DNA from 3 places in the Sinorhizobium sp. GQ132 genome. Region 2 is predicted to be linked to each of the others. Evidence: riboswitches for the same ligand, from Rfam matches in the RefSeq annotation. Region 2 holds a riboswitch; each other region holds the start of a gene.
The links. A riboswitch is a leader RNA that binds a small molecule or an ion and turns the genes downstream of it on or off. The one in region 2 is predicted to bind cobalamin.
Positions count from the first base shown of each region.

Region 1 (5,769 bases), on a different contig from region 2:
GAGAACTTCGAGCTCCGTTCTGAAGAGGAGATCGTCCGGGCGGCGGGCGCAGGAAATGAAGGTGACATCCGTTTCCGGTGCGCAGTCGGCCATCCAGCGCGTCATCGACATCATCGGCGTGACGCCCGACCCCGCTGAAATGAAGAGATACTTTTCACCGGGATGACGGACGAAGCTGAAATCGCCGAGCGGCCCGAACGCCTTGAGCATCATGCCCGGCTTCAGATTGTCGAACATCCAGCGGGTGCCGATGCTTCCCGGCTGCGCCTTGACCGTGACCGCGACCGAAAGGGGGCGCGAGGGCGAGGATGACAGCGTATAGGTGCGCATCACCGGCTCGGCTGAGACGGGCAGTTCGAGCGTCACGAACTGCCCGGGCAGGTAGCGGAACCAGGCCGGCTTGTCGGAGCGGAAGGTGAAAGTCATCACGTCGGCGGCTTCGGCTACGGCCGACGTGCACTCCAGCATGTGCTGACGGTCTCTCCAGGGATCGAGCTCGTCGAAATGGTGAAAGGAGCGAGGCATTTCCATGGTCATGCCACCCGCGAGAGCTGCGCGGCCCCGCCCTGAAGGCGGTCCAGCATGAAGCTCGAATACCACTCGACGAACTGCATGACGCCGCCCTCGTGTTCGGCCGAATATGGACCCGGCTCATAGGCCGGCGAGCGGATCCCGAACGCGTTTTCCTCGACTATCTGCCGGTCCTGGTCGTTGGTCTCCGTCCAGACGTGCGTCAGCTCGTCTATCGTATAGTCGACGCCCTCCACCGCATCCTTGTTGACCAGCCATTTGGTCGTAACCTGTGTCAGTTCCGGCCCGAGCGGCAGAACGCGGAAGGTGATCGCATGATCGCCCAGAATGTGGTTCCAGGTCGTCGGATAATGGAAGAGGAGCAGCGTGCCGATGCCATCGGCGTCGAGCCCGGCGGAGAGCTGCCTGCGTACGGCCTTCTGTCCGGACATCGTATAGCTCTCGGCGCCGTTGATCAGCGGCATTCTCGTCATGCGGAACTGGCCGGTGGGCGCAATCCTGAAAGCGCTCGGAAGGCCCGCCGCCTCGCATTTCTGCCAATGGGCGCCGATTTCCGGGTCGTTCATCGCCCCCTGGACACCGGTTACGGTCGGCGCTTCGGGATAGGTACGGCAGAGTTCCGGGTGATTGGCGGCGCAGTGGTAGCACTCGCGATTGTTCTCCCAGACCAGCTTCCAATTGCCCTTCTCGACGATGGTGCTCTCGAAGGCGACCTTCGTTTCCCCTAGGCGGTGCGGCGCGAGATAGGCCGCGACCGTCTCGCGGAACGGCCGGAAGTCCATCGGTTGTTCGGCAAGGCTGATGAAGATGTAACCGCCGACGGTTTCGCAGTGGATCGGCTTAAGACTGTGTTCGGCCGGGTCGAAGCCCTCGGGCATCTGCCGCGCGAAGAGCAGGCGGCCGTCGAGCTCGTAGGTCCACTGGTGGTAGGGACAGACGAGTTTGGCGGATGAGCCTTTGTGCTGCGTGCAGACGCGCGAGCCGCGATGGCGGCACGAATTGTGCAGTGCCCGCACCGCGCCCTGTCTGTCTCGAACGATAACGACCGGGTAATCGCCGACCTGCACCGTGAAATAGTTCCCCGGCCGCGGGACTTCACAATCATGGCCGATGAACAGCCAATCCTTGTACCAGATCTGCCCCAGGTCCTGGCGATAATAATCAGGATCGACGTAGAAGGCGCGGTCGAGGCTGTAGCCATCGCGACGGGTCTTCAGCTTGCGCAGCATTTCGGTCTGAATTTCCATGCCCTTATCCTCGTTTTCCGCCGTTTCGGAGAGGCAGGACTGGAACCCGCGCCGGCCGTATGGACCCGCAACGCAATTGGCTCCGATCCGGCTGCCCGCCGCAACCAGCTACGGTCTGTTTCTGCTTCAAGGCTGGTTTCCGGGCTCTGGAGCTGTCCGCAAGGGACCTGCCCGGCGCCTTCCCGGACGCGGTGTCCAGTGGCCTTCTGCCGTGGCTGTTCGCTCCACCACCGTTGCGGGGGCAGCGCCGGGATTTGACCGGCTTCCCAATTCTCCGCCTTCCCTTCGAGGCAGCACCTTGAGTGTCCTCATCTAAGCCTGAGGGCCGGTCCGGCAACTGCCAATAGACGACATCCGATTCCAGAAAGACGACAGCCATTCGCGGCGTAATCGGCACGATTGGCAGACGGATATTATCCATAACAAACAAGGAAGTAGGTGAATCTACGCGCAGCCGGCGGATTTTTCGGCAGCGCCGTTCATAGCGCGAAGGCGACTGGCCATTTTACGACACGGCCCACCGACACAAGGTCTGATCGATGCCCGCACGGCCGCAAACGAACCAATTCGTTAACTGTGATGATTTACGTTCGCTACCATCAACCCGCTTGCGGACAGGACGGCGCGACGACGCCCATGGCAAAACTCCGATATTACGACGCTGCCGACAAGATGCCGGTCGCACCGGCGAAAGCCAAGGCTCACACCGAGTTCCTGCGGACCGGCCGGATCGATAGACGCCGGTGGATGGCGAACGAGCGGCAGTATCTGAGTTATGCCGAGGTTGCGCAGCAGACGGCGCGGAAGCTGACGACGGCGGGCGAGACGACCCACAGCCGAATCAACGGGTTTCATGCCTCGATGCAGTTCCCGAAGATGGTCTTCCATCGCACGCTCGCCAACAGTCCGCATCTCGGCTACTGCCACGTGACCGCCGCGAAAACCTGCCTCGCAAAGGGACATGAGATCACCTGGTCCTTTTATCTCGCGAACTTCTTCTGCGACCTCGGGAACGAGACCCATTTCTTCGACCGTATCCAGCCGGGCTATTCGCGCATGTATTTCGCCGTCGCGATCGAGCCCGATGCCGGCGAAGGACGGATCGTCGTCAACCGCAACGTGCGCGGCAACGGCCTGATTTTCCGGACGCAGGATCCGAAGGTGGCGCTGAAGAACGTGCTGATGCTCGGCGCACGCGACGAAGCCTTGCGGCGGATCATTCGCAGCCTTTGACCAAGAAAATCGTTCTGTTTTTGCAATCGCTCCGTTAAGGAAGCGACGGAAAGGATCAGAACGCCATGGCCGAGATCATCGACACGCGCATCGAACCGGAGCGGGCAATCGAGACGGCTTGCGCAGTTCTTTCGGACGGGGAACCCGTGGCGATCCCCACGGAGACCGTATACGGCCTTGCTGCCGATGCCACGACCCCCGATGCGATCAGCCGCATCTACGAGATGAAGGGGCGGCCGCGGTTCAATCCGCTGATCTGTCACGTCTCCGATCTGGCGATGGCGGAGGCGCATGTGACCTTCGATCCGGTTTCGAGACGTCTGGCCGAGGCTTTTTGGCCTGGCCCCCTCACGCTGATCCTGCCGCAGCGGCGGGAAAGCACCGTGCACACGCTCGCATCCGCCGGTCTCGATACGCTCGGAATTCGGATGCCCGACGGCTTCTCGCGTCGGGTGATCGCCCGATTCGGACGGCCTTTGGCGGCGCCGAGCGCCAACACCTCGGGCAAGATCAGTCCCACCAGTGCGGCCCATGTGCAGGCGGATCTCGGCTCCAGGCTGAAGCTCATCCTCGACGCAGGCCCGGCCGCGATCGGCCTTGAATCGACCATCGTCAAGGTCGAGAACGGAAAGCTGCGGCTGCTGAGGCCCGGGGGGCTCGACGCGGCAGAGATCGAAGCTTTGACAGGGCTCCCCATCGAGCGCCCTGAGACCGCCGGCGCCGTCATCGAGGCGCCCGGCATGCTCGCCTCGCATTACGCTCCCGGTGCCGCTGTGCGGCTCGATGCCGATGAGGTCCGGAAAGGAGAAGCCCTCATCCGCTTCGGCGGAAAGGCACTTCCCGGTGAAGGCGATGCCGCGATCGTCCTGGATCTCAGTCCGGGCGGCAGCCTGCGGGAAGCCGCGGCCAATCTTTTCGATTATATGAAAAAGGCGGATGCCAGCGGCGCCGCGACCATCGCTTTCGGCCCGATCCCGAGCGTGGGGCTCGGCGAAGCGATCATCGACCGGCTGCAGCGCGCGGCCGCGCCGCGGGGCTGATGGCCACCGGCACGCTTGAAGCAACCACGTGATCCGAGGCAGGGCCATGACCACCATACTTCCATCTCCCGAACTCATCGCCTCCTTCGTCGACATCGTCGGGCCCGGCAATGCCCTCACCGCACCCGCCGACACGGCCCCCTACCTGGTCGAGTCCCGCGGGCTCTATCACGGCACGACGCCGCTCGTGCTCAGGCCCGGCTCCGTCGAGGAAGTTTCGCTGGTCATGCGGCTTGCGAGCCAGACCCGAACGGCAGTCGTGCCGCAGGGCGGCAACACCGGACATGTGGCCGGCCAGATTCCGCGCGAGGGCAGAGCCGACGTGGTCCTTTCCCTCGAGCGGCTGAACCGCATCCGCGACATCGACCCGGTCGGCAACGTGATCGTAGCCGATGCCGGTTGTATTCTGGCGGATATCCAGAAGGCCGCCGATGACGTGGACCGGCTTTTTCCCCTGTCACTCGGCTCGGAAGGCTCTGCCCGGATCGGCGGCAATCTTTCGACCAATGCCGGCGGCACTGCCGTGCTTGTCTATGGCAATATGCGCCAGCTTTGCCTGGGGCTGGAGGTCGTGCTTCCGACCGGGGAGATCTGGAACGGGCTCAGACGCCTCAAGAAGGACAACACGGGCTACGATCTGCGCGATCTTTTCATCGGTGCCGAGGGAACGCTCGGCGTCATAACCGGCGCCGTTTTGAAGCTCTTCCCGAAACCGCGGGGCCACCAGGTGGCTTTTGCCGGCCTTAGAAGCGTCGAGGACGCACTGACGCTTTTCGATCGGGCATCGAGCCTCTGCGGGCCGGCCCTGACGGGCTTCGAACTGATGCCGCGGCTCGGCATCGAGTTCACCACCCGGCACATCGCCGGCGTTCGAGATCCGATGGAAACGACGCATCCGTGGTACGCGCTGATCGATATCTCCACCTCGGATACCGCCGAAAGCGCGGAGCGGATGGTGCAAGACCTTCTCGAAGCGGTCATCTCCGACGGTCTCGTCGAGAACGCCGTCATTGCCCAGAACGAAGCGCAGCGCAGAGCCCTCTGGCACATGCGCGAAAGCATGTCGCCGGCACAAAAGCCCGAAGGCGGCTCGATCAAGCATGACGTTTCGGTCCCGGTATCGAGCATTCCGGCCTTCATGACGGAAGCGGATGCGCTGGTCTCCAAGGCCATTCCCGGCGCACGCATCTGCGCCTTCGGCCATATGGGCGACGGCAATATCCACTACAACATCTCCCAGCCCGTCGGCGCGGACAAGCAGGGCTTTCTCGACCGGTGGCGCGAGATCAATGCGATCGTTCACGCCGTCGTGCTCAAACATGAGGGCTCGATATCTGCCGAGCATGGCATCGGCCAGCTGAAACGCGACGAACTCGCGGCGATCCGCTCGCCGATCGAGATCGAGCTCATGCGGCGGATCAAGCACGCTTTCGACCCGGCGGGGATCATGAACCCCGATAAGGTGCTGCGCGAGGATTGAGGCGAGTAACGACGCGTGCCGGTCCGGCCGCCGTTAAGCCCTACCCGCCCTTCCTGAGCTGCGACAGTTGGAAGAGCGTATCGGCGCTGATGCCGATATTGCTGCCGCTGCCCGAAAGCACCACCACGGCCGGATCGACTTCCATGTTGTTCTCCAGATCGTAGAGCACGGTGAAGCGCGCGAGGAGTTTCTTCAGTTCGGCCGGATCGCTCAGCTTCTCGAGCTCGAGGTTCTTCTC
Region 1 is NZ_JCAXDX010000003.1:223,073-228,841, reverse strand. It holds gene AC6CIG_RS09375 (FAD-binding oxidoreductase) at 1-537, opposite strand, end outside; gene AC6CIG_RS09370 (aromatic ring-hydroxylating oxygenase subunit alpha) at 534-1,778, opposite strand; cobalamin riboswitch at 1,892-2,094, opposite strand; gene AC6CIG_RS09365 (DUF6656 family protein) at 2,415-3,011, shown strand; gene AC6CIG_RS09360 (L-threonylcarbamoyladenylate synthase) at 3,077-4,051, shown strand; gene AC6CIG_RS09355 (FAD-binding oxidoreductase) at 4,098-5,531, shown strand; gene AC6CIG_RS09350 (DUF1217 domain-containing protein) at 5,572-5,769, opposite strand, start outside.
Region 1: another riboswitch for cobalamin. It lies ahead of AC6CIG_RS09370 (aromatic ring-hydroxylating oxygenase subunit alpha); the one in region 2 lies ahead of bluB (5,6-dimethylbenzimidazole synthase).

Region 2 (5,769 bases):
GGCCCACTGCTTTCCATTCAAGGGCATTGCAAATTAACGCAGATGCCCTCTTCCCGTTGCACCATCTCGACAAGGTCCTATGATGAGGCGGTAAGGCGGACACATCGGCAACGATCCGCTGCAAGGCAGGAAGAAGCACGTGTCCGCGTCCCCGAAGGTGGCATCCAAGATCCGGCGCATCGCGGCGGTTCTCGTACCGCTCGCGTTGGCGACAACCGACCCGGCTGCGGCATCCGGCGTTTGCGAGCGGCTGAGCGCCCGCCTCGCCGGCCTTCCCACGGGTTTCACGACGAATGCCAGCCTGCGCGATTTTACAGGTGCGGTCTCCCGCCAGAACATCGAGCTGCGACGCGCAAAGAACGATCGCCGCCGAATGGAATGCAGCAGCGACAGCGTCGTCATTATCGGCGGCGATGACGAGGCGGCTTGCGCCGAACTCGATGGGACGATCGCGCGGATGGAGGAGAATCTGCGGCAACTCAAGGCGCAGCGCAGGCATCTGATCGGCGGTGGAGACGACGACGTTCGGCGGCGTATCCTCGCTGCAATGGAACTCAACGACTGCTCGGGGGTGCGCGAGGCCTGGGATACCGGAAGCGCCGAAGGCGAGTTTGCGAGCGCCGCCGCCCGGGAAACGGAGGTTCACCGGAACATCCTGAGGGACCTGCCGCCGGACAGCGATGCCTATCCGCTTCTGCTCGACGCCCCCGGGGCAGAGCTTCCGCTCATGGAGCCCGATTTCGTCGGCAGCCTCAGAACCATGTGCGTACGAACATGCGATGGCGCCTTCTTTCCCATCTCCTCGCATGCCACGCCGGCGGACTTCGGTCGCGACGCCGATCTCTGCCGCGCGCGCTGCCCGGGTGCGGAGACGGAGCTCTATTACCATGTGCTCGCAACGGAAGAAGCGGACCGGATGGTTTCGGCAACGACCGGCCGGCCCTACACCGACCTCCCAACGGCCTTTGCCTACCGGGCGCGCGGTGTCGGCTCACCGGGCATCTGTGGCTGCGGAATCCCGGATTCCGCAACGGATGCCAACAGGCAAAAGACAGGCTCTGCCGGAAAGCTCACCGCCGTCAGCCCATCGGTCATTACCATCGGCAGCGAGAGAAAGGCGCCGCCCAAGCCGGTAGAAGAGCGACCCTACGACCCGACCAAAAACAAGGTCCGCATCGTCGGTCCGACTTTCCTTCCGCAGGAAGAGAGCGCGATCGACCTCAAGCATCCGCTTGGGCCGCGATACCAGCCGCTGCAGGACAATTGACAGGCGCCGTTGCGAGCATTCTGCGAGAATCACGCATGTTCTTGATCCAGAGCCCGTTAGGGAGCGACCTTTGCGCGTCTGATAAGACGCGCGGCGCTGTGGGAAACTTTTCGGAGGACTGCAATCTCTCCTCACCTCATCCCTGTACTCGTCACAGGGATGAGAGCAGCGCCGCGTCTGCGGCGCGGGAAGGGTTCTTTCAGCCCAAGGACTTGGTCTGGCTGGATTCCTGTGACAAGCACAGGAATGAGGGTATCGAACAAACCGCGTCGGCCTTAGATCGACCCTAACATCGTGATCTAACGGACACCCCAGCCTTCCTCGAAAACGAGATCTTCGAGCGGCAAGCGCTGCCGCCAGCCCTTCGCGGCGAGTTCCGGCTCCTGGTACAGCTTGTCGACGAAACCCAGGCAAAGCCAGGCAACGATTTCGATATGCTCCGGAATCCCGAGAATCGCCTTGATTTCCCTCTCATGGAAAATGCTGACCCAGCCGACGCCCACCCCTTCGGCGCGCGCGGCAAGCCAGAGGTTCTGGACGGCGCAAACGGTCGAGTACAGATCCATCTGCGGATTATGGGTGCGGCCCAGGACGACCGCTCCGCCGCGCGTCCGGTCGCAGGTCACGCAAATGCTGAGCGGCGCCTTGCGAATGCCTTCGAGCTTCAGCGAGCGATACTTCGCCTGCCTTTCGCCGGAAAACATCTCTGCGGCCTCGTCATTGGCGCGCTGGAATGCCTGCCAGACTTTCTCCCGCGTCTCGTCCTGTCGCACGAGCACGAAGTTCCAGGGTTGCATGAAGCCGACGGACGGCGCCTGGTGCGCCGCAGCGAGCAGTCGCGCGACCAGATCCTCAGGCAGTGGTTCGGGCAGGAATTCGTCGCGCACGTCGCGGCGCGTCTCTATGGCACGATAGACGGCGGCGCGCTCGTCCGGCGAAAAAGCTCCGGCCGCCGCAAGGCAGCCGTTCTGGTCAGGCAGCATCGTTCGATCCCCAACAATGCGGAAACCTCCCGCCGTCCGCGCGGGGCCGGTCTATCTCGCCAGGCCGGTCTTCTGACTTCGGATCATCCGTTCGCGCCGCCTTCCCGAATCACGTGAAGATTCAGTGGCAAAGGTCTGAAAAGATTCAGACCGACTTGGCGCGAACGTCCCCGTCACAGCGCTGGGCACGTGCCGGAACTGCACCGGCTTCCCGATTCTCCCGCCTTCGCGGGCACCTGACGGCGGCATATGGCCATAGCTCCCCTCGAAACGCAAGGCGAGCAAGAGGGGAGCTTCAGAGCGGTGCCTCCGGATGAGGCGAGGCGTCATAGGCACCCCAGATCGACTGATCGAAGCAGATGACGGAACCCGTCATGAGGCCGGATTCTGCCGATGAGAGATAGGCGCAGGCACGCGCGACCTCGGCCGGGTCTACGAGCCTGCCGAAGGGCTGGCTCGCCGCCGCCTTTTCCAGCCAGTTCGCCGGCGCATCGTGATATTCGCGCTGGATCCGGTCTTCGCCTTCCGAGGCCATCCAGCCGATGTTGAGGCCGTTGACCCGTATCCGGTTGCGCAGGACGGCATAGGCGGTGTTCCTGGTCAGCGTCTCCAGCGCCCCCTTCGACGCACAATAGGCTGTGATGAAGGGCTGGCCCGCCTTCGCCGACATGGAGCCGATATTGACGATCGTGCCCTCCGTCTTCTCGCGCCGCATCACCTTTATCACCTCCTGCATCAGGAAGAATGGCGCGCGCGCATTGACCGCGAACATCCGGTCGAAGAGTTCCGGGCTGGTGTCGAGGATCGTGCCCCGGTCGGTAATCGCTGCGGCGTTGACGAGCGCATCGACCCGGCCGAAAGTGCGGTCGCAGGCCGCGACGACCGTTCGGGCGTCCTCCACCCGCTCAAGATCCGCCGGCACGTAGACGACCTTCGAACCGGTCGCCGCGGCGATCTCGGCAGCTTTCGCCTCGCCCTTCGCCGCGTTGCGCCCGCAAATCACGATGCCGGCGGCGCCACGTTCGGCAAAGAGTGCGGCAATCGCGGCACCGAGCCCCTGCGTGCCACCGGTCACGATGGCGATCTTCCCGTCCAGTCGTGCGTGGTCCGTGCTCATCCTGTTCCTCCCTTTGATATGTTGGTGAATATGGCTTCGTGACCGTGCATTGAGCCAGGTGGTTTAGCTTAGCTTTCTCGCCGCCTGATCGGCCAGCGCCTCGGCAAACGCTTCGGCACTCCATTCGCCGGCAAGCGCTTGGTGCATCAGCTGCGCCTGCGTCCTGGGCGCCAGACCGCCAACCGGCGGATCACGATCGAGATTGGTCGGGAATGAATAACCTTCGGCGCACGCGGCAACCGCATGGGCAATTTCGTCCTGCGTGAGCTTGCCGCCGGCCGCAAGGACTTTCAGAGCCGGAAAGAGCACGGCGCACATGTGTTCGCGATCCACCGTTTCCATCGCCCTGCCGAAGGCGGAGGATACCTGCAGAAGATTGGCCACACGCTTGATTCCCGCAGACCGGTTGCTGCCCGCGGCGTGGAAAAGTGCCGGGTTGAAGAATACGATATCGCCCTTCTCCAGCGGCAATTGCACATGGTTCTCTTCGAAATAGGCGCGGAACTCCGGCCGTCTCAAAGCGAGATATCCGGGCAGATACGTCTGGCTATAGGGCAGGAACAGGGTTGGCCCGCTTTCGACCGGCATGTCGCAGTGAGCGACCGCGCCCTGGAGCGTCAGGACCGGCGAGAGCCTGTGCACATGCGCCGGATACTGCTCTATGACGGCCGAGGTCTGGAAGCCCAGATGGTAGTCGCGATGCGGCGATTGAGACGCGCCGCCCGGATTGACGCGATTGACCTGCGCCGTCATCTGGTAGCTCGGACCAAGCCATGCCTCACTGACGAGCGCAATGATGGCGTTGGCGTAGTAGGCGGCGAAATTCTCAGGGTTCTTCAGGCAGTGCTTTTCCAGAGAATTCCAGATCCGGTCGTTGGCGCCGGGCTTGGCGAAATGATCGCCGCCGCCGCTGTTGGTGCGGTGCTGCTCCTCGATAATCTCATCGAAGATGCGGCTCGCTTCGTCGACCACATGCGTATCGGTGAAGGCACGCTTGAAGACCGCGACGCCCGGCCCCGTCGCGAGCACATCGCAGATCTCCGCAAGCACCGACCGCCTGCCGTCCTGCGTGCCGCAATCACCGATAAGACGGGCGCTGTCATAGATCAGGACGTTCTTCTGGCAGTCTGCCGCGTGCGGATAGTCCGCCAGGCCGACACGGTGCTCGACCGCGGCGCGAAATTCCTCGATATCGCAGGCCGCCTCACTGAGCCAGACGCGTTCCAGACGCGCTCTCGCGGGATTGTCCGTCTTCATCAGTTCTCCTCCTCAAGGACGACGATGATCCGACTATACGGCTTGCCCGCTTCTGATATAGAGCAGGAATCCATCAAAAAGCCATCAGGAGGGATAGGTGGCACATCCGTTTCTCGTCAAGGACATCGCCTTCCAGGCGGGACTCAGTACGGCGACCGTCGATCGCGTCCTCAACGGCCGGAGGGGCGTGCGCCAGCAAACGGTAATGCGCGTCAATGCAGCCATTCGTGAACTCGAGAGGCAGCAGGCCGGCCTTGAAGTACAGGGACGCAAATTTGCCGTCGACGTGGTGATGGAGGCACCGGAACGCTTCACCGAAGCGGTGCGCAAGGCATTCGAAAGCGAAGCCGCGACCTTCATGCCTACCGTTTTCCGGTCCCGCTTCCATTTCGCCGAGACCATGCGGCCGCAGGACATCAGCCAGTTGCTCGACCGTATTCGGCTTCGCGGAACCGACGGAGTAGTCCTCAAGGCGCCCGACGTGCCGGAGATTGCCGGCGCCGTAGCGCGGCTCGAAAACGCGGGAGTTGCGGTCGTCACGCTCGTTACCGATCTGCCGCATTCATCGCGGACGGCCTATGCCGGGGCTGACAACCGCGCTGCCGGGGAAACCGCGGCCTACCTGGTCGGCGAGCGCTTCGCGGACCGTCCTGCGACGGTGCTGGTCACCATATCGAGCAGCCGCTTTCGCGGCGAAGAGGAACGCGAGATCGGCTTTCGCCGCGTGCTGCGGGAAAAATATCCGCATATCGGCGTGATCGAGATCAGTGAGGGCCACGGCCGGAACGAGGAGACAGGCGCACTTGCCCTAAAGGCAATCGGCAGCCATCCGGAGATCAATGCTGCTTATTCGATCGGCGGAGGCAATCGCGCCGTGCTAGACGCCTTCAGACAGTTGCAGCGCGACTGCCTTCTTTTCGTCGCTCACGACCTCGACGAGGACAATCTGGAGCTCCTGCGTCAGGGCCTTGTCCAGTTCGTTCTTCACCACGACCTGAAAACGGACGTCCGCATGGCTTTCCACGCGGTCATGGAGCGCCGGGGCGCGCTCCGCGCCTCCGAAAAGCGGCATCTTTCCGCCGTCGAAGTAATCACCCCTTACAACCTGCCGCGTGTCTGACCCCGCAGGCTATTCCTCCGGCTGA
Region 2 is NZ_JCAXDX010000002.1:743,639-749,407, reverse strand. It holds gene AC6CIG_RS07650 (DUF2865 domain-containing protein) at 140-1,267, shown strand; gene bluB (5,6-dimethylbenzimidazole synthase) at 1,567-2,250, opposite strand; cobalamin riboswitch at 2,296-2,505, opposite strand; gene AC6CIG_RS07640 (SDR family oxidoreductase) at 2,546-3,367, opposite strand; gene AC6CIG_RS07635 (phytanoyl-CoA dioxygenase family protein) at 3,431-4,624, opposite strand; gene AC6CIG_RS07630 (LacI family DNA-binding transcriptional regulator) at 4,722-5,744, shown strand; gene AC6CIG_RS07625 (TolB family protein) at 5,754-5,769, opposite strand, start outside.

Region 3 (5,769 bases), on a different contig from region 2:
CGGCCTGCATCACCGCGATCCGGTCGCAGAACATAGCGGCGTGGTTGAGATCGTGGAGCGCTGCGACCACCGTCAGGTCCTGGCGGCGAACGAGGTCGAGCAGGCTGATCTGATGACCGATGTCGAGATGGTTGGTCGGCTCGTCCAGAAGCAGGATCTTCGATTGCTGCGCCAGCGCCCGAGCAATGTGCAGCCTTTGCCGCTCGCCGCCGGAGAGCGTGTGCCACAGGCGATCGGCAAGATGCGCCATATCCACGTTTTCGAGCGCCGCCTCGACGATCGCATCGTCCTCCGGCGACCAGGGCGAAAGCGGCCCGAGATAGGGCGTGCGGCCGAGCTCGACCGCCTGGCGCGCGGTGATCCTCTCGCCGGTCTCGGCCTGCTGCTCGACCAGAGCGAGCCTTTGCGCGACCGTGCGGCGGCCGAGCGTCCCGATCGGGGAACCGTCCAGTAGCACCTCCCCCTTCTTCGGCTTGCGGATGCCCGATATGAGCGACATCAGGCTCGTCTTGCCGGAACCGTTCGGGCCGATGATGCCGAGGAACTCTCCCGTCTCGACCGTGAGGGAGACCTCCTTCAGTATGTCCACCCCGCCGGCCGACCATGAAACCCCGCGCGCCGAAAGCGTCATGCGCGGTCCCTCCTTTGTCCGAGTATCAATGCGAAGGCCGGAGCGCCGACGAGCGCCGTGATCACGCCGATCGGCAGGACCTGGCCGGGAATGAGAACGCGCGACAGTATGTCGGCGAGGATCATGAACACGGCGCCGATGAGCGCCGCTGCCGGCAGCAGGACACCGTGACGGACGCCGACGAGCATGCGGGCCGCATGGGGGATGACGAGGCCGACGAAACCGATCGACCCGACGATGGATACCATCACCGCCGTCATCATCGCCGAGACGCCGACGAGCGCGAAATAGGTTCGCCTGACCGAGATGCCGAGCGAGGCAGCCGATTCCGACCCGAAGGTAAACGCGTCGAGGGGACGGGCATGCCAGAGACAGACGACGAGACCGAGAAGCGTCGCCGGCACGGCGAGCCAGGCATCCGGCCAGCGCACGCCCGAAAGGTTGCCGAGCAGCCAGAACATGATGCCGCGCGCCTGCTCGGCCGTGGCCGCCTTGGTGACGATGAAAGAGGTCAGTGCGTTGAAGAGCTGTGACCCCGCCACACCTGCCAGGATGATCGCCGCGGTGCCGCGGCCGGCCTTCACCGCCAGCAGGCTCACCAGGAGGAAAGCGACCAGCGCGCCGATGAAGGCGCCGAGCGGCAGCGTCAGCATCCCGGCACCCACACCGAGGATGGCGACGCTGACCGCGCCTGTCGAGGCGCCGGCGGAGATGCCGAGAATATAGGGATCGGCGAGCGGATTGCGCAGCAGCGATTGCAGCACGGCGCCGGAGAGCGCAAGCGCCGCCCCGCAGGAAGCGGCCACGACCGCCCGGCTCAGTCGGTAGCTCCAGATGATGCCCTCGTCGATCGGGGCCAGCGGATAGCCGGCGTTCCACAGCCGATTCGCGACCGCCTGCGCAACGGTCTTGAACGGGATCGCCGTCTCGCCGATCGCAGCGCCCATCCAGAGCGCCGAGAACAGGATCACGAGCGCGGCGATAGCCGCGCCGACGCGTCCCGTCCCCGTTCGCCCGGCCAGAGTCAGCACGCGGCTCACTTGCCGAACCCACCCTTGGAAGCCGGCCCAGCCTTGGGGGCAAGTCCGGCTTCGACGATGGCATCCGCCAGCGCTTCGATGCCTTCGATCGTACGGATCGTCGGGTTCATCGCCTGCGCATCCATGTCGAACACATAGCCTTTGGCGACTGCCGGCATGAGGCTCGCCACGGGATCGGTCTTCAGGAATTCGAGTTTGGCGTCGAGGCTGTCGAGCGGATAGCGTCGACGCTCCATCGAGCCGGCAACGATCATGGTCGGCTCGGACTTGGCGATGGTTTCCCAGCCGACCGTCGGCCATTCGTCTTCAGTGTCGATGATGTTTTCGATGCCGAGGGCCGCCATTATGTAGCCGGGCGCGCCGTTCCTGCCGGCGACATAGGGGTCGGCATCGGCAGCGCTGGAGAACCAGAAGACCGCCGAGAGTTTGTCCCCGGCCGAGGCGACCTTGGCGCGCGCCGCCTCTTCTCGGCTTTTCAGCTCGGCCACGACCTTCTCGCCCTTGTCCTGAACATCGTAAATCTGCGCCAGCTCGCGAATTTCCCGATAGACGAGATCCATGGTGAAGACCTGCCGGCGCACGCCGTCGCTCGCCGCCGAATTCTCCTTGCCGGTGCAATCCGAAGGCGATGTGTAGACCGGAATGCCGAGCTCCTCGAACTGCTCCGGCCGCGCAACCACGCCTTCCGGGCCGACCTGCCACTGAAATTGCACCGCCACCATGTCCGGCTTCTTGGCAAGCACGCTTTCGAAGCTCGGATCGTTGTCTGCCAGGCGCTCGACCTTGGCGTTGACCTCCTCGTAACCTTCAAGGACGGGGCCGACCCAGAGGGCGGTGCCGGCGACCTTGTCCGCAAGGCCGAGCAGATAGAGGATCTCGGTGCTGCTCTGGCCGATCGAGACGGTGCGCGTCGGCGTCTTGTCGAAGGTGATCTGCCGTCCACAGTTCTCGAGTGTCAGCGGATAGATCGTCTCGGCAGCGAAGGCGGGACGGTCAAGAGCCGCTGCGCCTGCGGAAAAGGTGATGAGACCGACAATGAGCGGTCGTTTCCAAAAGCTGTTCATGAATGGTCCCCGAATGTGAGGCCGCTATGCGGCCGTGATCGTCAGTCTGCCGATCGGGTTCGATCGGACGTGTGACGGCTGGATCTCGGGGAAACTGACGAAAGCGTGCGCCGCAAGGCGCGAAAGATGGTCATGGCTTGCTCCTGTTCCGGGCATCCCCGCCCGTGACGTTGGATCTGATTTGACGGCAGGTCTCCTGGCTCACGGACAGAAATCGCTCATCTGCCTTCCCGCGCAACGCGCAGTGGCTGGCGCCTGGGCGCCACGAGGATGAACGACGATCCGCTTACAGTTGCGGGGGCAGCCACGGTTTTGGTCCCTCTTGGGTCGTCCGCACCGTGTTCCCTATTAATCCCCTCCACCTCACGGGTAGGGGAACCGTCAGGCTCAGTTAATTTAGAATGCAGCCTCCGGTCAAGGTGAAACGCGACGCCGCTGCACAGGGGTTCAATATGTTATGTTATTACGCTCGTCAACAAAAAGTTATGTAATAACATTTCATAAGCGCACCGGACCGTTCCGATGAGCCTTCAACCGGTGCCGCCAGATCGGCATCGGCCATTATGGCTTTGGGCCATCGCATGGCCGCAGGACGATTGGTTCCCGGCTTTGCGCCGCGAGTTCGCGGCAGCCGCCGGTGTCGCAAAGCGTCCAGCCGGAGACGGTCGCTCCGGAGGCGGCCAGGACCAGCTCGGGAAGCGGCGGCAGGTCGGGCTTCCAGACCCACCAGCGGCCCTGGCGACGGGCATTGTCTCCCGGCTCCATTCCCGCCCCCGAACCCTGCACGCGCGCCTCCTCGAGAACGAGACCCTCGGCCGTGACGGCCCAACGCTCCTGCCATTCGGTCTTCTCGACCGAATGGGTCCAGCCAAGGGTGAAGACGCCCGCAGCAACGGCGACAGCCTTGCCGCCGATGATGCAGGCCAGCGCGCTCATGCCGTTTTCGCCGTCTGCCGGCCAGCTTGGCGGGCGCGCCGCCAGGTCACGAAGGCGAAGACCGCGGAGAGTGCGAAGCCAACCTCATCGGTGATCGGCAGCGCCGCCAGCAACGTGAAGGCGGCCGCGGCCGCGAGCACCCGCTCGAAAACCCCGAGCCGGACTGCGGCGAAGCCCACCACGGCGGCACCCCAGAGCGCGATCGCCAGACCGGTCTTGACGACGATATAGGCGACGGCAACCGGATAGCCCACCGATGCGGCCATCGCGCCGCCATCCTGCAGCATCAGCGCCGGCGAATAAACGGCCATGAACGGGATGACGAACCCGGCCGCCGCCACCTTGATCGCCTGGATCGAGATCTTCAGCCCGCCTTCACGCGCGATCGGTGCTGCCGCGAAGCAGGCGAGCGCCACCGGAGGGGTCAGGTCGGCAAGAATCCCGAAATAGAAGACGAACATGTGGCTGACGATAAGCGGTACCCCGAGTTCCAGAAGCGCGGGCCCGGCGATCGACGAGGTGATGATGTAGTTCGGGATCGTCGGTATGCCCATGCCGAGCACGAGGCAGGTGACCATCGTCAGAAGCAGCGACAGAAACAGGCTTTTGCCCCCGACCGAGACGATGAACTGGCCGAAGGTATTGGCCGCTCCGGTCAGCGTCATCGTACCGATGATCACGCCGACGAGCGCGCAGGCGATCGCCACAGGAAGGGCCGTCTTCGCCCCTTCGGCAAGCGCGTCTCGACATATCACCAGGGTCTCCCGGCCGCCCTTCAGGAAGGCGTTGCCGGCAATCAGCAGCGCCAGCGCTGCGACGATCATGCCGATGCCGAACTGGAAGAAGGCGGCCGCCACCAGCCCGAGGCCGACCCAGAAGATGATGCGTATGACACCGGCGGGAAGGCCGAGCGCGAGCGAACTGCCGAGGATCAGAAGGCCGGTGAAGGCGAGGCCGACCGTACCGGCGAAAAGCGGCGTATAGCCGGAGAACAGCAGCCAGACGAGCGCGGCGAGCGGCAGGATCAGATGCCATTGTTCGAGGATTGCCGCCTTGGCCGAAGGCAGCTGGTCCTTGGGCAGGCCGAGCAGCCCGTACTTGCCGGCTTCGAGATGGACGATCCAGAAGGCCGACGCGAAATAGAGGATCGCCGGTATGACCGCCGCCTTGACGATCTCGTAATATTCGACGCCGAGCGTCTCGGCCATGATGAAGGCGACCGCGCCCATGACAGGCGGCATGATCTGCCCGCCCATCGAGGCCGTTGCCTCGACGCCGCCTGCAAAGGCCGCCCGATAGCCGAACTTTTTCATCAGCGGGATGGTGAACTGCCCGGTCGTGACGACATTCGCGACGCCGGAGCCCGAAATGGTGCCCATCAGGCCCGAAGAAATGATCGCCACCTTCGCGGCTCCGCCGCGCCTGTCGCCGACCAAACTCAACGAGACATCGTTGAAGAGCCGGATCATGCCGGCCTTTTCGAGGAAGGCGCCAAACAGGATGAAAAGGAAAATATAGGTCGAGGAGACGAAGGTCGGGATGCCGTAGATGCCTTCCGTGCCATAGGCCATATGGTCGATCACCTGCGAAAAGTCGTAGCCGCGGTGGTCGAACGGCGGCGGCAGATACTCACCCAAAAGGCAATAGGCCAGGAACACGCCGGAAATGATCGGCAGGGCCGGCCCCATCAGCGCCCAGGCCGCGGCAAAGACGACGGCGAGCGCGACGACCCCGAAGAAGATGTCGCGCGGCAGTGGATCGCCGGCACGCACCAAGAGTTCCGCATATTCGTAACACTGGTAAAAGGCGACCGCTGCACCGAGGAAAGCAAGACTCCAGGCGAAGATTTTTGCAACCGTGCCGCGGCCTGCGAGCGTCGCCAGCAGGGGAAAGACGAGAACCGTGACAAAGCCGACGTGCACCACGCGCACGATCTGGCTCGCGAAATCGACGAGATGCGCCGCGGTGGCGATCTGGAACACTGAAAAGGCAAGCGCGATGGCAAACAGGATCCGTCCGTCCCATGTCGCCGGAAACGCCCGGGTCAACGCGTCGTGCCGGTGCAGTTCGGCCGACGCAGTTGCGCTTTGTTCATTGG
Region 3 is NZ_JCAXDX010000001.1:783,304-789,072, reverse strand. It holds gene AC6CIG_RS03560 (ABC transporter ATP-binding protein) at 1-631, opposite strand, end outside; gene AC6CIG_RS03555 (FecCD family ABC transporter permease) at 628-1,671, opposite strand; gene AC6CIG_RS03550 (ABC transporter substrate-binding protein) at 1,668-2,735, opposite strand; cobalamin riboswitch at 2,905-3,134, opposite strand; gene AC6CIG_RS03545 (DUF1850 domain-containing protein) at 3,297-3,671, opposite strand; gene AC6CIG_RS03540 (TRAP transporter permease) at 3,668-5,769, opposite strand, start outside.
Region 3: another riboswitch for cobalamin. It lies ahead of AC6CIG_RS03550 (ABC transporter substrate-binding protein); the one in region 2 lies ahead of bluB (5,6-dimethylbenzimidazole synthase).